Regions from separate parts of the Ramlibacter agri genome, predicted to be linked through region 1. Evidence: riboswitches for the same ligand, from Rfam matches in the RefSeq annotation. Region 1 holds a riboswitch; the other holds the start of a gene.
What was found. Region 1 has a riboswitch for S-adenosylhomocysteine ahead of ahcY (adenosylhomocysteinase). Riboswitches for the same ligand answer to the same signal wherever they lie in the genome.
Positions count from the first base shown of each region.

Region 2: another riboswitch for S-adenosylhomocysteine. It lies ahead of metH (methionine synthase); the one in region 1 lies ahead of ahcY (adenosylhomocysteinase).

Region 1 is NZ_JABBFX010000003.1:387,415-394,634, forward strand. Features, by position in the region: gene HHL11_RS26460 (DNA-3-methyladenine glycosylase I) at 1-181, shown strand, start outside; gene HHL11_RS26465 (ATP-dependent DNA ligase) at 165-1,250, opposite strand; gene HHL11_RS26470 (bile acid:sodium symporter family protein) at 1,524-2,495, shown strand; S-adenosyl-L-homocysteine riboswitch at 2,549-2,620, shown strand; gene ahcY (adenosylhomocysteinase) at 2,681-4,120, shown strand; gene HHL11_RS26480 (TlyA family RNA methyltransferase) at 4,132-4,872, shown strand; gene metF (methylenetetrahydrofolate reductase [NAD(P)H]) at 4,869-5,693, shown strand; gene HHL11_RS26490 (porin) at 5,871-6,902, shown strand; gene HHL11_RS26495 (23S rRNA (adenine(2030)-N(6))-methyltransferase RlmJ) at 6,953-7,220, opposite strand, start outside.
Region 2 is NZ_JABBFX010000001.1:296,947-304,166, forward strand. Features, by position in the region: gene metH (methionine synthase) at 1-2,586, opposite strand, end outside; S-adenosyl-L-homocysteine riboswitch at 2,629-2,706, opposite strand; gene HHL11_RS01495 (metal-dependent hydrolase family protein) at 2,723-4,114, opposite strand; gene HHL11_RS01500 (glycosyltransferase) at 4,319-5,335, shown strand; gene HHL11_RS01505 (glycosyltransferase family 39 protein) at 5,332-6,870, shown strand; gene HHL11_RS01510 (GtrA family protein) at 6,815-7,210, opposite strand.

The DNA of each region.
Region 1 (7,220 bases):
CAAGGTGCTGCACGGCGACGGCCAGCACGTGCCGGCCAGCACGCCGCTGTCGACGGAGATCTCCCGCGAGCTGCGCCAGCGCGGCTTCAACTTCGTCGGGCCGGTGATCGTCTACGCGTGGATGCAGGCGGTGGGGATCGTGGAGGACCACGCGCACGGGTGCTTCAAGCGGAAGCCTTAGCCCCGAACACCTTCGCCAGCTCGAACGGCGTCGTCACTTCCAGCTGGTCGTAGCGGCACTCCTGCGGCGGCTTGTCGGGCCGCCAGCGCAGGAACACGGCGGCGTGGCGGAAGCGCTCGCCCTGCAGGTGGTCGTACTTGACCTCGCACACGCGCTCCGGCCGCAGCGGCTCCCAGCCCAGGTCCTTGCCGCCGCTCCAGCGGCTCTGTGCGCCGGGCATGCGCTGCGACTCGCCCGTCGCCGCCCCGGCCCAGTCGCGCCACGGATGCTGCTCCAGCGCGCCCTCGCGCAAGGGCTCCAGCTCCTGCAGCACCGACTTGCGCATCTCCATGGCAAAGGAGGACGTGACGCCCACGTGCTGCAGCACGCCGTCGTCGTCGTAGAGCCCCAGCAGCAGCGAGCCGATGGCGTCGTTGCTGTCCTTGTACCAGCGGAAGCCGGCCACCACGCAATCGGCGCTGCGCACGTGCTTGATCTTGAGCATGGCGCGCTTGCCGGGCTGGTAGGTGGCGTTCTCCAGCTTGGCCATCACGCCGTCCAGCCCCGCGCCTTCGAACTTCTGCAGCCACTCCTCGGCCTGCGCGCGGTCGCGCGTCACCGGCGTCAGATGCAGCGGCGGCCTGGCCTTGGCCAGCAGGCGCTCCAGCCGCGTGCGGCGCTCGGCTTGCGGCAGCTCCATCGTCGATCTGCCGCCGGCGGCCAGCAGGTCGAAGGCGACGAAGCTGGCCGGCGTCTCCTTGGCCAGCCGCGCGATGCGCGAGGGTGCGGGGTGGATGCGCTGCTGCAGCGCGTCGAAGTCCAGCCCGTGCGGCGTGGCCAGGACGATCTCGCCGTCGACCACGCAACCCTTGGGCAGGGCTTCGTGCAGCGCCTTCTCCAGCTCGGGGAAGTAGCGGTTCAGCGGCCGCAGGTCACGGCTTTGCAGGTAGGTCTGCTCGGCGCCGCGGAACACGAGCGCGCGGAAACCGTCCCACTTGGGCTCGAACAGGAAGCCGGGCGCCTCGGGCAGGGCCTCGGCGATCTTGGCCAGCATCGGTTCGATGGGCGGGGCGGGCGTGGCGGAAGGCATCCTGCTTTTTAGCTGCAAGAACGCGGGCCGTGGGGCCGCCGCGCCCCGCCGCGCAAAGAAATAACCTGCCGCGCCGCTGCGAAACGCTGTACTCCGTAAAATCAGGGTATTCCCTAGGTCTGCGGCGCACCCTGCCGTGTGTCCGGACGGCCGCGCGCCGCCCGGCGGGACGCCCGCCCACCCGGCGGACGCGCATGCGGAGCACACCTTCCGCGCATCTCTCCCGGCGCCCCGCCGGTCAGCCGTTCTCGTTCGATCGCAAGGAAGTCCCCCATGCAGGCCCTCGTCCGCCTGAGCAATTTCGTCGGCAAGACCTTTGCCTTCTGGGTGCTGCTGTTCGCAGCGCTCGCCTATTTCGCCCCCGGCCAGTTCAAGTTCCTGGCGGCCTTCATCGTCCCGCTGCTGGGCGTCATCATGTTCGGCATGGGCCTGACCCTGTCGAAGGAAGACTTCCGCGAAGTCTTCCGCCGCCCGTGGCACGTGTTCATCGCCTGCCTGGGCCACTTCGTCATCATGCCGGGCCTCGCCTGGCTGCTGTGCAAGCTGCTGCAACTGCCGCCGGAGATCGCCGTCGGCGTGATCCTGGTGGGTTGCTGCCCCAGCGGCACGGCTTCCAACGTCATGACCTTCCTGGCCAAGGGCGACGTGGCGCTGTCGGTCGCCGTGAGCGCCGTCACCACGCTGCTGGCGCCCCTGATCACGCCGGCGCTGATCTACCTGCTGGCCAGCCAGTGGCTGCACGTCGATGCCGCGGCCATGTTCTGGTCGATCGTGCAGGTGGTGATGCTGCCGATCGCGCTGGGCGTCATCGCGCAGTCGCTGCTGCGTGACAAGGTGAAGCTGGCCGTGGGCGTGCTGCCGCTCGTGTCGGTGGTCGCCATCGTGGCGATCGTGGCCGCGGTGGTGGCAGCCAGCCAGCAGAAGCTGGCCACCAGCGGCCTGCTGATCTTCGGCGTGGTGGTGCTGCACAACGGCCTGGGCCTGCTGCTCGGCTACCTGCTGGGCAAGTTGACGGGCATGCCGATGGCCAAGCGCAAGGCGCTGTCCATCGAAGTGGGCATGCAGAACTCCGGCCTCGGCGCCGCGCTCGCCGCCGCCCACTTCTCGCCGCTGGCCGCCGTGCCCAGCGCGATCTTCAGCGTGTGGCACAACATCTCGGGCGGGCTGGTGGCCACCTGGTACCAGCGCTTCGAGGACCAGCCCAAGGACGAAGCGCCGGCTGGCGCCGAGGCCGAGCCGGCGTGATTCCTCGATGGCCCGCCCGTGGCAAGGGCGGGCCATTCCGGTAGAATCCGCCCCCAACCGAGGAGCGTTGCAGCGTCCGCCATGGACGCGAGGCTCGGACATCCATGCAACGACGCTCACCCACGCTTCCGTGCGGTGAGAACCTCCGGAAGTGCGGGTCGACCCACCACCTTCTGGAGCCTTCCATGAACGCCGCACTCAAGCCTGCCGCCCCCGCCGACAGCGCCATCACCGACATTTCCCTGGCCGACTGGGGCCGCAAGGAAATCCGCATCGCCGAGACCGAGATGCCCGGCCTGATGGCGATCCGCGCCGAATACGCCAAGAGCCAGCCGCTGAAGGGCGCGCGCATCACCGGCTCGCTGCACATGACGATCCAGACCGCGGTGCTGATCGAGACGCTGCAAGCCCTGGGCGCCACCGTGCGCTGGGCCTCGTGCAACATCTTCTCCACGCAGGACCACGCCGCCGCCGCCATCGCCGCCGGCGGCACGCCGGTGTTCGCCGTCAAGGGCGAATCGCTGGAAGACTACTGGGACTACACCCACCGCATCTTCGACTTCGGCGCCAAGGGCAGCGCGGGCGAAGGCCCCAACATGATCCTGGACGACGGCGGCGATGCCACGCTGCTGATGCACCTGGGCCAGCGCGCCGAGAAGGACGCCTCCCTGGTCGCCGGCAACGGCGGCAGCGAGGAAGAGCGCATCCTGTTCGCCTCCATCCGCAAGAAGCTGGCCGAGGATTCGACCTGGTATTCGCGCAAGGCCAGGGAAATCATCGGCGTCACCGAAGAGACCACCACCGGCGTGCACCGCCTGGTCGAGATGTCCAACAAGGGCACGCTGCTGTTCCGCGCGATCAACGTCAACGACTCCGTCACCAAGAGCAAGTTCGACAACCTGTACGGCTGCCGCGAGTCGCTGGTGGACGGCATCAAGCGCGCCACCGACGTCATGATCGCCGGCAAGGTCGCCGTGGTTGCCGGTTACGGCGACGTGGGCAAGGGTTCGGCCCAGGCCTTGCGCGCGCTGTCGGCGCAGGTCTGGGTCACCGAGATCGACCCCATCAACGCCCTGCAGGCCGCGATGGAAGGCTACCGCGTCGTCACGATGGACTACGCCGCCGACAAGGCCGACATCTTCGTCACGACCACCGGCAACAAGGACGTGATCACCTACAAGCACATGGCCGCGATGAAGGATCAGTCCATCGTCTGCAACATCGGCCACTTCGACAATGAGATCGACGTCGCGTCGCTCGAGAAGCAGTGCAAGTGGGAAGAGATCAAGCCGCAGGTCGACCACGTGATCTTCGCGGACGGCAAGCGCATCATCCTGCTGGCCAAGGGCCGCCTGGTGAACCTGGGCTGCGGCACCGGCCACCCCAGCTACGTGATGTCGTCCTCGTTCGCCAACCAGACCATCGCGCAGATCGAGCTGTTCACCAAGCCCGACGCCTACCAGGCCGGCAAGGTCTACGTGCTGCCGAAGCACCTGGACGAGAAGGTCGCGCGCCTGCAGCTGTCGAAGCTGGGCGCGCAGCTGACCGTGCTGACCGATGCCCAGGCCGCGTACATCGGCGTGGACAAGAACGGTCCGTACAAGCCCGATACGTACCGCTACTAAGCGGTAGGCACATGCGTGCCGACCAGCTTCTCGTCGAACGCGGCCTGGCCGCTTCGCGCTCGCAGGCGCAGCGGCTGATCGCCGCTGGCGTCCAGTGGTTCGATGGCGCCAACTGGAAGGCCGTCGCCAAGAACGGCGACGAGATTCCGGACCGGGCGCAGTTGCAGCTGCTGGATGCCGCGGAGTCGCGCTACGTCTCGCGCGGTGGCCTCAAGCTGGAAGGCGCCTTGCGCGCCGCCAAGCTCGATGCCAGCGGCTGGACCTGCCTCGATGTCGGCCAGTCCACCGGCGGCTTCACCGATTGCCTGCTGCAGCAAGGTGCTGCGCGGGTGGTCGGCGTCGACGTCGGGCACGGGCAGTTGAACGACAAGCTGCGCCAGGATCCGCGGGTCGTGGCCCACGAAAAGCTCAATGCGCGCGAGTTGCGGGCGGAGCAGGTGGGCAGCGGCTTCGACCTGGTGACCGGCGACCTGTCGTTCATCTCGCTGACGCTGGTGCTGCCGGCCCTGGTGCCGCTGTTGAAGGCCGGCGGCCAGCTGCTGATGCTGGTGAAGCCGCAGTTCGAACTGCAGCCGGGCGACATCGGCAAGGGCGGCATCGTGCGCGACTCCGCGCTCTACGCGCAGGTCGAACGCAAGCTGCGCGATGCCTGCCTGCCGCTGGGCCTCGCAGTGATCGGCTGGTATGACAGCCCCATCGCGGGTGGCGACGGCAACCGCGAGTTCTTTTTGCATGCAACGAGGAGCGACTGATGCTTCCCCTCAGCCTCGAATTCTTCCCGCCCAAGACGGCGGAAGGCAGCGACAAGCTGCGCGCCGCGCGCAAGCAGCTGTACGCGCTGAAGCCCGACTTCTGCTCGGTCACCTACGGCGCCGGCGGTTCCACCCAGGCCGGCACGTTCACCGCGGTCACCGAGATCCTGGCCGAAGGCGTGGACGCGGCCAGCCATTTCTCCTGCGTAGGCGCCACGCGCGCCAAGGTGCGTGACCAGCTCGAAGTGCTGCGCTCCATGGGCGTCAAGCGCCTGGTGGCGCTGCGCGGCGACCTGCCCAGCGGCTACGGCATCGGCGGCGAGTTCCTGTACGCCAGCGAGCTGGTGGAGTTCATCCGCGCCGAGACCGGCGATGCCTTCCGCATCGAGGTGGCCTGCTACCCGGAGATCCACCCGCAGGCGAAGTCGCCGGACGCCGACATGAAGGCCTTCGTCACCAAGGTGAAGGCCGGCGCCGATTCGGCGATCACGCAGTACTTCTACAGCGCCGATGCCTACTTCCGCTTCGTCGACGAAGCGCGCAAGCTGGGCGTGGCCGTGCCCATCGTGCCGGGCATCATGCCCATCACCAACTCCAGCCAGCTGCTGCGCTTCTCGGACGCCTGCGGCGCCGAGGTGCCGCGCTGGATCCGCCTGCGGCTGCAAAGCTTCGGCGACGACGTGAAGGCTATCCGCGCTTTCGGCCTCGACGTGGTGGCGGCGCTGTGCGAGCAGCTGCAGCGCGGTGGCGCGCCCGGCTTGCACTTCTACACGATGAACCAGGCGGGGCCGACGCTGGCCTTGTGCGAGCGGCTCGCGTAAGGAGCCGGGCTTCGCACGGCGCGCCAGCGGCGCGGCACGCGAGCCTGACGCCTGCTTGACGAACGCCCGCCTGCCGGCATGCAGGCATCGGGCGACGGGCATCCATCTTGCTGAGCAGTACGGCCGCCGCGCGCCGCGGCGGCCGCATCTGCAAGCAATCGATCTGGAGTCCACAACATGAAGAAACTTCGTCTGGCCGCATGCCTTGCGGCCTTTGCCGCGCTCGCCTCGGGCGCACAGGCCCAAAGCTCGGTCACCTTGACGGGCACCGTCGACGTCTTCGCCGGCAGCCTCGAAAACCCCGGCGACGGCGGCCACCGCACCGTGGTGAACAGCGGCGGCATGACCACCTCGTGGTTCGGCTTCAAGGGCACCGAGGACCTCGGTGGCGGCCTCAAGGCCAACTTCGCGCTGACGTCCTTCTTCCAGGCCGACAGCGGCAACCCGGGCCGCTTCAGCGGCGACCCCTTCTTCTCGCGCGACGCCAACGTCTCGCTCGCCAGCGACAGCTGGGGCTCGCTGACCTTGGGCCGCGCGCTGGCACCGAACTTCCTGCCCACGGTGATCTTCAATCCCTTCGGCGATTCCTTCACCTTCTCGCCGCTGGTCCTGCACAACAACATCAGCCTGTTCAACGCCACCGGCTGGACGGCGACCACGCCCTCGGACACGGGCTGGTCCAACGAGATCCTGTACACGACGCCTAGCTTCGGCGGGCTCACCGGCAACCTGCACTACCAGCTGGGCGAGCAGGCCAACGCCGCCGGCATCCACAACCTCGGCGCCAACCTGCTGTACTTCCACGGCAACTTCGCGGCCACCGCTTTCATCGAGCGCGACCAGGTCAGCAACCCGTCGCCGGCGCCGTTTGCCACGGGCGACCGCAAGACCGACTGGATGGGAGCCGCCTCTTACGACTTCAGCGTGGTGAAGGTCTGCGGCAGCTACGGCCGCGCCTGGTCGGACACGCTGGCACCGGCGTGGAAGACCTGGTCGGCGGGAGCCTCGGCGCCGATCGGCGCGGGCCGGCTGCTGGCCGCGTACGCGCACACGGAAGTGAACACCGGCGCCGAGCGCAAGACCTTCTCGCTGGGCTACGACTACTTCCTGTCCAAGAGCACCGACCTGTACCTCGTGGGCATGCGCGACGACGTCAGCGGCTTCGGCAGCGGCGACAGCTTCGGCGCCGGCATCCGCAAGCGCTTCTGAGGGTGGGAGAGCTGGGGCGCGCGTTCGCGCAACCCAGCCTCCAAAGGCAATCAGCCGCCCGATTCGACGACGTGACCCTGCCCGCGGCCGCGTCCGAGCACTTCCACCAGCTGCGGCAGCAGCTCCTGCAGCTGCGCCTTCAGCGTGTGCGGCGGGTTGACCAGGAACACGCCGCTGGCGGTGAGGCCGGGGCGTTGCACCTTCTCGCCGGGCGTGTGGGTGGGTGCGCGTTCGGGATCCTGGCCGATGTTCAGGGTGGCGTGCAGCCAGGGCTTGCCGGCCTGGGTGGCCAGCGTCTTCAGGCGCCGCGGCAGTTCG
Region 2 (7,220 bases), on a different contig from region 1:
GGGATGGGCCAGGTAGAAGCCGCTGACGCTGGCCGCCGGCGCCATCGCCATCGACTCGGTGAGCTCCATGCCGATCTCCTGCGGCTGCAGCAGGTCGAACATGTCGCGCTTGACGCTGTGGTCCGGGCAGGCCGGATAGCCGGGCGCCGGGCGGATGCCGCGGTACTTCTCCTTGATCAAGTCCTCGTTGGACAGGCCTTCGTCCGCCGCGTAGCCCCACAGGTCCTGCCGCACGCGTTCGTGCAGCGCCTCGGCCAGCGCTTCGGCCAGGCGGTCGGCCAAGGCCTTCAGCATGATCGCGGAGTAGTCGTCGTGGTCGTCCATGAAGTACTGCACCTTCTTGTCGACGCCCAGGCCCGCCGTCACGGCGAAGGCGCCGACATAGTCCGGCGCCACGCCCTTGGGCGCGACGAAATCGGCAAGGCAGCGGCTCGGACGCGTGACGCCATCGATCACCTGCTTCTCGGTCTGCTGGCGCAGGCCGTACCAGGTGAGCACCGGCTGCTCGCGCTTTTCGTCGGCATAAAGCTGGATGTCGTCGTCGTTGACCGTGTTGGCCGGCCAGAAGCCCATGACCGCATTCGCGCTGAGCCAGCGGCCCTCGATCAGGCGCTTCAACATGCGCTGGCCATCGGAGAACACGCGCACCGCTTCGGCGCCGACGATCTCGTCCTTCAGGATCGCCGGGAACGGCCCGGCCAGGTCCCAGGTCTGGAAGAACGGGCCCCAGTCGATGTAGCGCGCCAGCTCGCCCAGGTCGTAGTTCTTGAACACGCGCCGGCCGATGAACTTGGGCTTCGGCGGCGTGTACGCCTTCCAGGCAAGCGGCGTCCTGTTCTCGCGCGCCTTGGCCAGCGGCCACAGCGGCACCTGCTTCTTGTTGGCGTGCTGCAGCCGCACCTTGTCGTAATCGGCGTTGACCTCGGCGATGTACTTCGCCGCCTGCTCCGACAGCAGGCTCTGGGCCACGCTGACGCTGCGCGAGGCATCCGGCACGTAGACCACCGGGCCTTCGTAGTGCGGCGCGATCTTGACGGCCGTGTGCACGCGGCTGCACGTGGCGCCGCCGATCAGCAGCGGGATCTTCTTGATGCGGAAGTGCTCGTCCTTCTGCATTTCGCTGGCGACGTACTGCATCTCCTCCAGCGAAGGCGTGATCAGCCCCGACAGGCCGACGATGTCCGCGCCCTCGACCTTGGCCTTCGCCAGGATCTCGTGGCAGGGCACCATCACGCCCATGTTCACCACCTCGAAGTTGTTGCACTGGAGGACGACGGTGACGATGTTCTTGCCGATGTCGTGCACGTCGCCCTTGACCGTGGCGATGACGATCTTGCCCTTGGCGCGGACGTCCTCGCCAGCGGCTTCCTGCTGCTTCTTCTCTTCCTCGATATAGGGAATGAGGTGGGCCACGGCCTGCTTCATCACGCGCGCCGACTTCACCACCTGCGGCAGGAACATCTTGCCGGCGCCGAACAGGTCGCCGACGACGTTCATGCCGTCCATCAGCGGGCCTTCGATGACGTGCAGCGGCCGGCCGCCGCTTTTGGCGACGACCTTCTGGTACATCTCCTCGGTGTCGGCGACGATGTGGTCGGTGATGCCGTGCACCAGCGCATGCGCCAGGCGCTGTTCCACGGTGAGCGCGCGCCACTCGTTCTTCTTGGTATCGTCCTTGGCCGCGCCCTTGGCCTGTTCGGCGATTTCCACCAGGCGCTCGCCGGCATCGGGGCGGCGGTTCAGCACCACGTCCTCCACCCGCTCGCGCAGCTGCGGCTCGACCTCGTCGTACACGCCGACCATGCCGGCGTTGACGATGCCCATGTCCATGCCGGCCTTGATGGCGTGGAACAGGAAGACCGTGTGGATGGCTTCGCGCACCGGGTCGTTGCCGCGGAAGGAGAAGCTCACGTTGGAGACGCCGCCGCTGACCTTGGCGCCGGGCAGGTTCTCCTTGATCCACTTCGTCGCTTCGATGAAGTCGACCGCGTAGTTGTTGTGCTCCTCGATGCCCGTGGCGATGGCGAAGATGTTGGGGTCGAAGATGATGTCTTCCGGCGGGAAGCCGACTTCGTCCACCAGGATGCGATAGGCCCTCGCGCAGATCTCGGTCTTGCGCTGGTAGGTGTCGGCCTGGCCCTGCTCGTCGAAGGCCATCACCACGGCGGCGGCGCCATAGCGCTTGACCAGGGTGGCCTGGCGCTTGAACTGCTCCTCGCCTTCCTTCAGCGAGATCGAGTTGACGATCCCCTTGCCCTGCACGCAGCGGAGACCCGCCTCGATGACCTCCCACTTGGAGGAGTCGACCATCACCGGCACGCGGGCGATGTCGGGTTCGCTGGCGATCAGGTTCAGGAAGCGCACCATGGCGGCCTTGCTATCGAGCATGGCCTCGTCCATGTTGATGTCGATGACCTGAGCGCCGTTCTCGACCTGCTGGCGGGCGACCGCCAGGGCCTGTTCGAACTGGCCCGCCAGGATCATGCGGGCGAACGCCTTGGAGCCGGTGACGTTGGTGCGTTCGCCGATGTTGACGAACAGGCTGCCCGGGCCGATGGAGACAGGCTCCAGGCCGGAAAGCTTCATGGGGGCGGGAGGGGTCTGCTGCATGCGCTCACCGTTGGTTGACAAGGGTGAGCGCGGTTGGGGTCCATCTCAAGCCTGACGTCGGGGCCCACCCCATCCGCTGCAGCGCTCCTTGAGCAGGACCGGATTTTACGCGCTACGGCGCCAGCTTGTTCTTGTAGACCTTCCCGTCCTTCATGATCACCAGGAAGTTGCGCTCGGGGTCGGCCACCAGGTTGATGTCCTTCAGCGGGTCGCCGTCGACCAGCAGCAGGTCGGCCAGCGCCCCGTTCTGCACCACGCCGAGCTTGCCGGGATACGGGTTGCGCGGGCCCGACAGCGCGAGCATTTCGCCGGTATTGGCAGTGGCCTGGTTCAGGATCTCGACGTTGCTGAACCACTTGGCCAGCTTGGGCAGCTGCGCGCCCTGGCGCGTTGCCAGCTGGGCGTCGAACAGGATGTCGGTCCCGAAGACGGTCTTGATCTTGTACTTCTTGGCGAAGGTGTAGATGCGGTCCGTGCCTTCCAGCACCTGGCGCAAGCGCGCGTACTGGGGCGAACCCGGCGGCATGCGCGGGATGTCCTCGTCGTCCAGGAAGGGCTGGGTGCTGAGCCAGATGCCCTTCTGCGCCATCAGCTGCGCGGTCGGCTCGTCGATCAGGTGGGCATGCTCGATCACCTTGACGCCGGCGGCGATGGCGCGCTGGGCGGCGACCGACGTGTAGGCATGGACGGCGACGTAGGTGCCGTAGTTCTCCGCCGCTTCGACGGCGGCCCGCAGCTCGGGCTCGGTGAAGGTGGAGACGTCGATCGGGCTGTGCGGCGAGGCGACGCCGCCGCCGGCCATCAGCTTGATCTGCGAAGCGCCCTGGGCCAGCTGCTCGCGCGCGCGCAGGCGCACTTCGTCGGGGTTGTCGGCGATCATGGCGGCGCCGACCTGCTCGATGTGGCTCTGGCCGCTGCCGGTGCGCGGCAGCTCGGTCAGCGAGCGGAAGTCGCCGTGGCCGCCGGTGGTGGTGATCATCGCGCCCGAGGGGTAGATGCGCGGCCCCGGCAGGAGGCCCGCATCGATGGCCTGCTTCAGGCCGAAGGACGGGCCGCCCATGTCGCGCACGGTGGTGAAGCCGCGCATGAGCGTGGCCGTGGCCTCGGCGCCCGCCATCAGGGTGAAGTAGCCGAAGTCGCCGGTGATCATCTCCGCGGGCGTCGGCCGCACGAACATCGTGTGCCAGTGGGCATCGATGAGGCCGGGCATCAGGGTGCGGCCGCCGCCGTCGATGCGCGTGACCCGGCCCAGCCCCTCGGTCGGGATCGCGCCGGTGGAGATCGTGCGGATGACGTTGCCGACCACCAGCACGTTCGAGGGTGCCGACAGGGTAGGCGCCCCGGTGAACACGCGCACGTTGGTGAAGAGCACCCCACTCTCGCCGGGTGGGGCCGCCGGCGCCGCGGCTTGCTGCGCGTGGATCCAGCCAGTCGCCAGGACCGCGACCAGCGCCGTCAGCAGCAGCAGCCAGCGCTGCCAGACGGTGCGGGAAAAAGTGTTCATCTGAATTTCCCCTGAGCGGTCGGGGAGCATCGCGCCGCCGCTCGGGCCCAGCCATTGGACCTTGGTACCTATGTCCAGGCCGCCCTATCCGGCCCGCACGGCGCGACATTTGTTGCGCGCTCCGGCTTGACCACGGGGCCTTAAGTGCCTCTTAAGTTCCTTCCGCGACACTCGCCACCGAGCACAGCGCAGGAGGCGCAAGCAATGAACACCGTCCGCGACCGCATCCCGGTGTCGCAGCTGCAGGACGCACCGGATCCGTCCGACCGCAGCGGCCCGATGTCCCTCTCCCTCATCATTCCCTGCCGCAACGAGGCGCGCAACCTGGCCGTGCTGCTGCCGCAGCTGTGCCAGTGGCTGCCGCGCCTGGCGGCGCGCTGGGAAGTGGTGCTCGTCGACGACGGCAGCACCGACGACACCAGCAAGGTGATGGCCGAGTGGGCGCGCCTGCCAGGCTTCCGCGCGCTGCAGCTGTCGCGCAATTTCGGCAAGGAAGCGGCGCTGACGGCCGGCCTGGAAGCCGCCGCCGGCGACGTCGTCGTGATGATGGACGCCGACCTCCAGCATCCGCCCGCGCTGGTGGAGGAGATGATCGCCCGCTGGCGCGAAGGCGCCGACGTGGTCTACGCCATCCGCGAAAGCCGCGAGGACGAGCCGGCCTTCAAGCGCATCGGCACGCGCATGTTCTACAAGCTGCTGAACCAGTTCCACCGCTTCGAGGTGCCGGAAGGCGCGGGCGACTTCCGCCTGCTCGATCGCCAGGCCGTCAACGCGCTGCTGGCGCTGCCGGAGCGCAACCGCTTCATGAAGGGCCTGTACGCCTGGATCGGCTTCAAGGCCGTGCCCCTGCCCTACATGCCGGCGCCGCGCGCCCACGGCCGCACGCACTTCAGCAAGCGCAGCCTGTTCCGCCTGTCCATCGACGGCCTGACGGCCTTCGCCAACTGGCCGCTGCGCATCGTCGGGGCGCTGGGCGTGCTGCTCGCGCTGGCGTCCTTTGCCTACGGCGGCTACCTCACCTTCCTGTACATGCTGTACGGGCACAACATCTCGGGCTGGACCACGATCGTGGTGGCGCTGATGCTGTTCTCCGGCGTGCAGATGATCTTCCTCGGGATCATCGGCGAGTACATCGCCCGCATCTTCGAGGAAGTGAAAGGCCGCCCGCTTTACCTGGTGCGGCGTGAACTCGGACAGGGCCTGGCGGCACAGACACGGTGAAGAAATTCCTGCAAGTTTCCTGGGCGCCGCTGGCGCTCGCCATCGCCTGGCTGGCGTTCACCATCTGGGCGCGGCCGCTGGCCGTGCCGGACGAAGGCCGCTACGTCGGCGTGGCCTGGCACATGCTCACCAGCGGCAACTGGCTGGTGCCCGAGCTCGATGGCCTGCCCTACTTCCACAAGCCGCCGCTGTTCTACTGGATCACGGCCGGCGCGCTGGGCCTGTTCGGCCCGCATGAATGGGCGGCGCGGCTGGCGCCGCTGGCAGGCGCAACGCTCGGCGCGGTGTCGCTGTTCCTGTTCGCGCGCCGCTGGTTCGGCGAGCGCGAGGCCCGGCTGGCATTGCTGGCGCTGGTGACGCAGCCGCTGTTCTTCCTGGGCGGCCAGTACGCCAACCTGGACATGCTGGTGGCCGGCTGCATCACCGCCACCGTGCTGGCTGTCGCACACGCGGCGCTGGTGCAGGAGCAAGGGCAGCGCGCGTCCGGCGCGCTGGCGGCCGGTTACCTGTTCGCTGCGCTGGGCGTCCTGGCCAAAGGCCTCATCGGCCTGGTGCTGCCCGGGCTGGTGATCGTGGCGTGGCTGCTGCTGCGCCGGCAATGGCGCGTGTTGCTGAAGCTGTTCTGGCTGCCGGGCATCGTGCTGTTCCTCGTGGTGGCCGGGCCCTGGTTCATCGCCATGCAGCAGCGCTTCCCGGAGTTCAACCACTACTTCTTCGTGGTGCAGCACTTCTCGCGCTTCGCCACCGCCGGCTTCAACAACAAGCAGCCCTGGTTCTTCTACGTCGTGGTGCTGGGCGTGCTGGCGCTGCCCTGGTCGGCCTGGATGCTGGCCGGCCTGCGGCGCGGCATGCTGGCCGAACCGGGCCGCGGCGCGCTGCGCCTGCTGCTGTGGGTGTGGCTGCTGGCGATCCTCGGCTTCTTCTCGCTGCCGGCCTCCAAGCTGGTGGGCTACATCTTCCCCGCCACCGTGCCGCTGGCCCTGCTGGCCGCGGACAGCTTCGTGCGCCGCGCCGGCAGTGCACGCGCCAACATGCTGTGGCGCGCCGGCGCCGCCGTGGCGGTGGTGGTGTGCGTGGCGGCGGTGGTGGGCGTGACGGTGGTCGCGCCCGGCTCCAACCTGGCGCTGGCCCGGGCCCTGCGCTCGCAGCTGCAGCCCGGCGACCAGGTGGTGTTCCTGCATGGCGCCTACTTCGACATGCCGTTCAACACGCGTCTCCGGGCGCCGGTGATGGTGGTGGACGACTGGGACGATCCCTCCGTCTACCAGCGCGACAACTGGCGCAAGGAGCTGGCGGACGCCGGCCACTTCGCGCCGGACGAGGCCCGGCGCCTGCTGCGCAAGCCGGCGGAAGTGCCGCAGATCCTGTGCGGGCCCGCCGTCACCTGGGTGGTGGGCAGCGTCGATGAGGCTTCGCGCTACGAGGCGCTGCGCGGCTCGCAGCAGGTGGCCACGGCCAAGAAGACGGCGCTATGGCGCGTCAAGCCGGGGACTTGCGCCGGAAAGCCCAGCGCGAACTCAGCAGATAAGTCATGATCGCCACGCCGACGAGGACCAGCGCCAGCAGCACGTCGTAGCGCACCGCGACGAAGTGCAGCAGGATCGCATAGCTGGACTCGTTGGCGAGGAAGCCGAGCAGCGAGATCAGGAAGAAGCGCGGCAGGGCATGCAGCACCGGCGTGCCATGGCCGCGGAAGGTCAGCAGCGACTGCCCGCAGAACGACACGATGAAAGCAACGAGCCACCCGCCCACATTGGCCACCAGCGGCGCCCAGCCCAGGCGCTCGACGAGCAGCACCACCATGCCGAAGTGCACGGCAGCCGCGGTGCAGCCGACGAACACGAACCAGGCGAGCCGAATGACGGTGGCTTTCATGCGGTGCGGA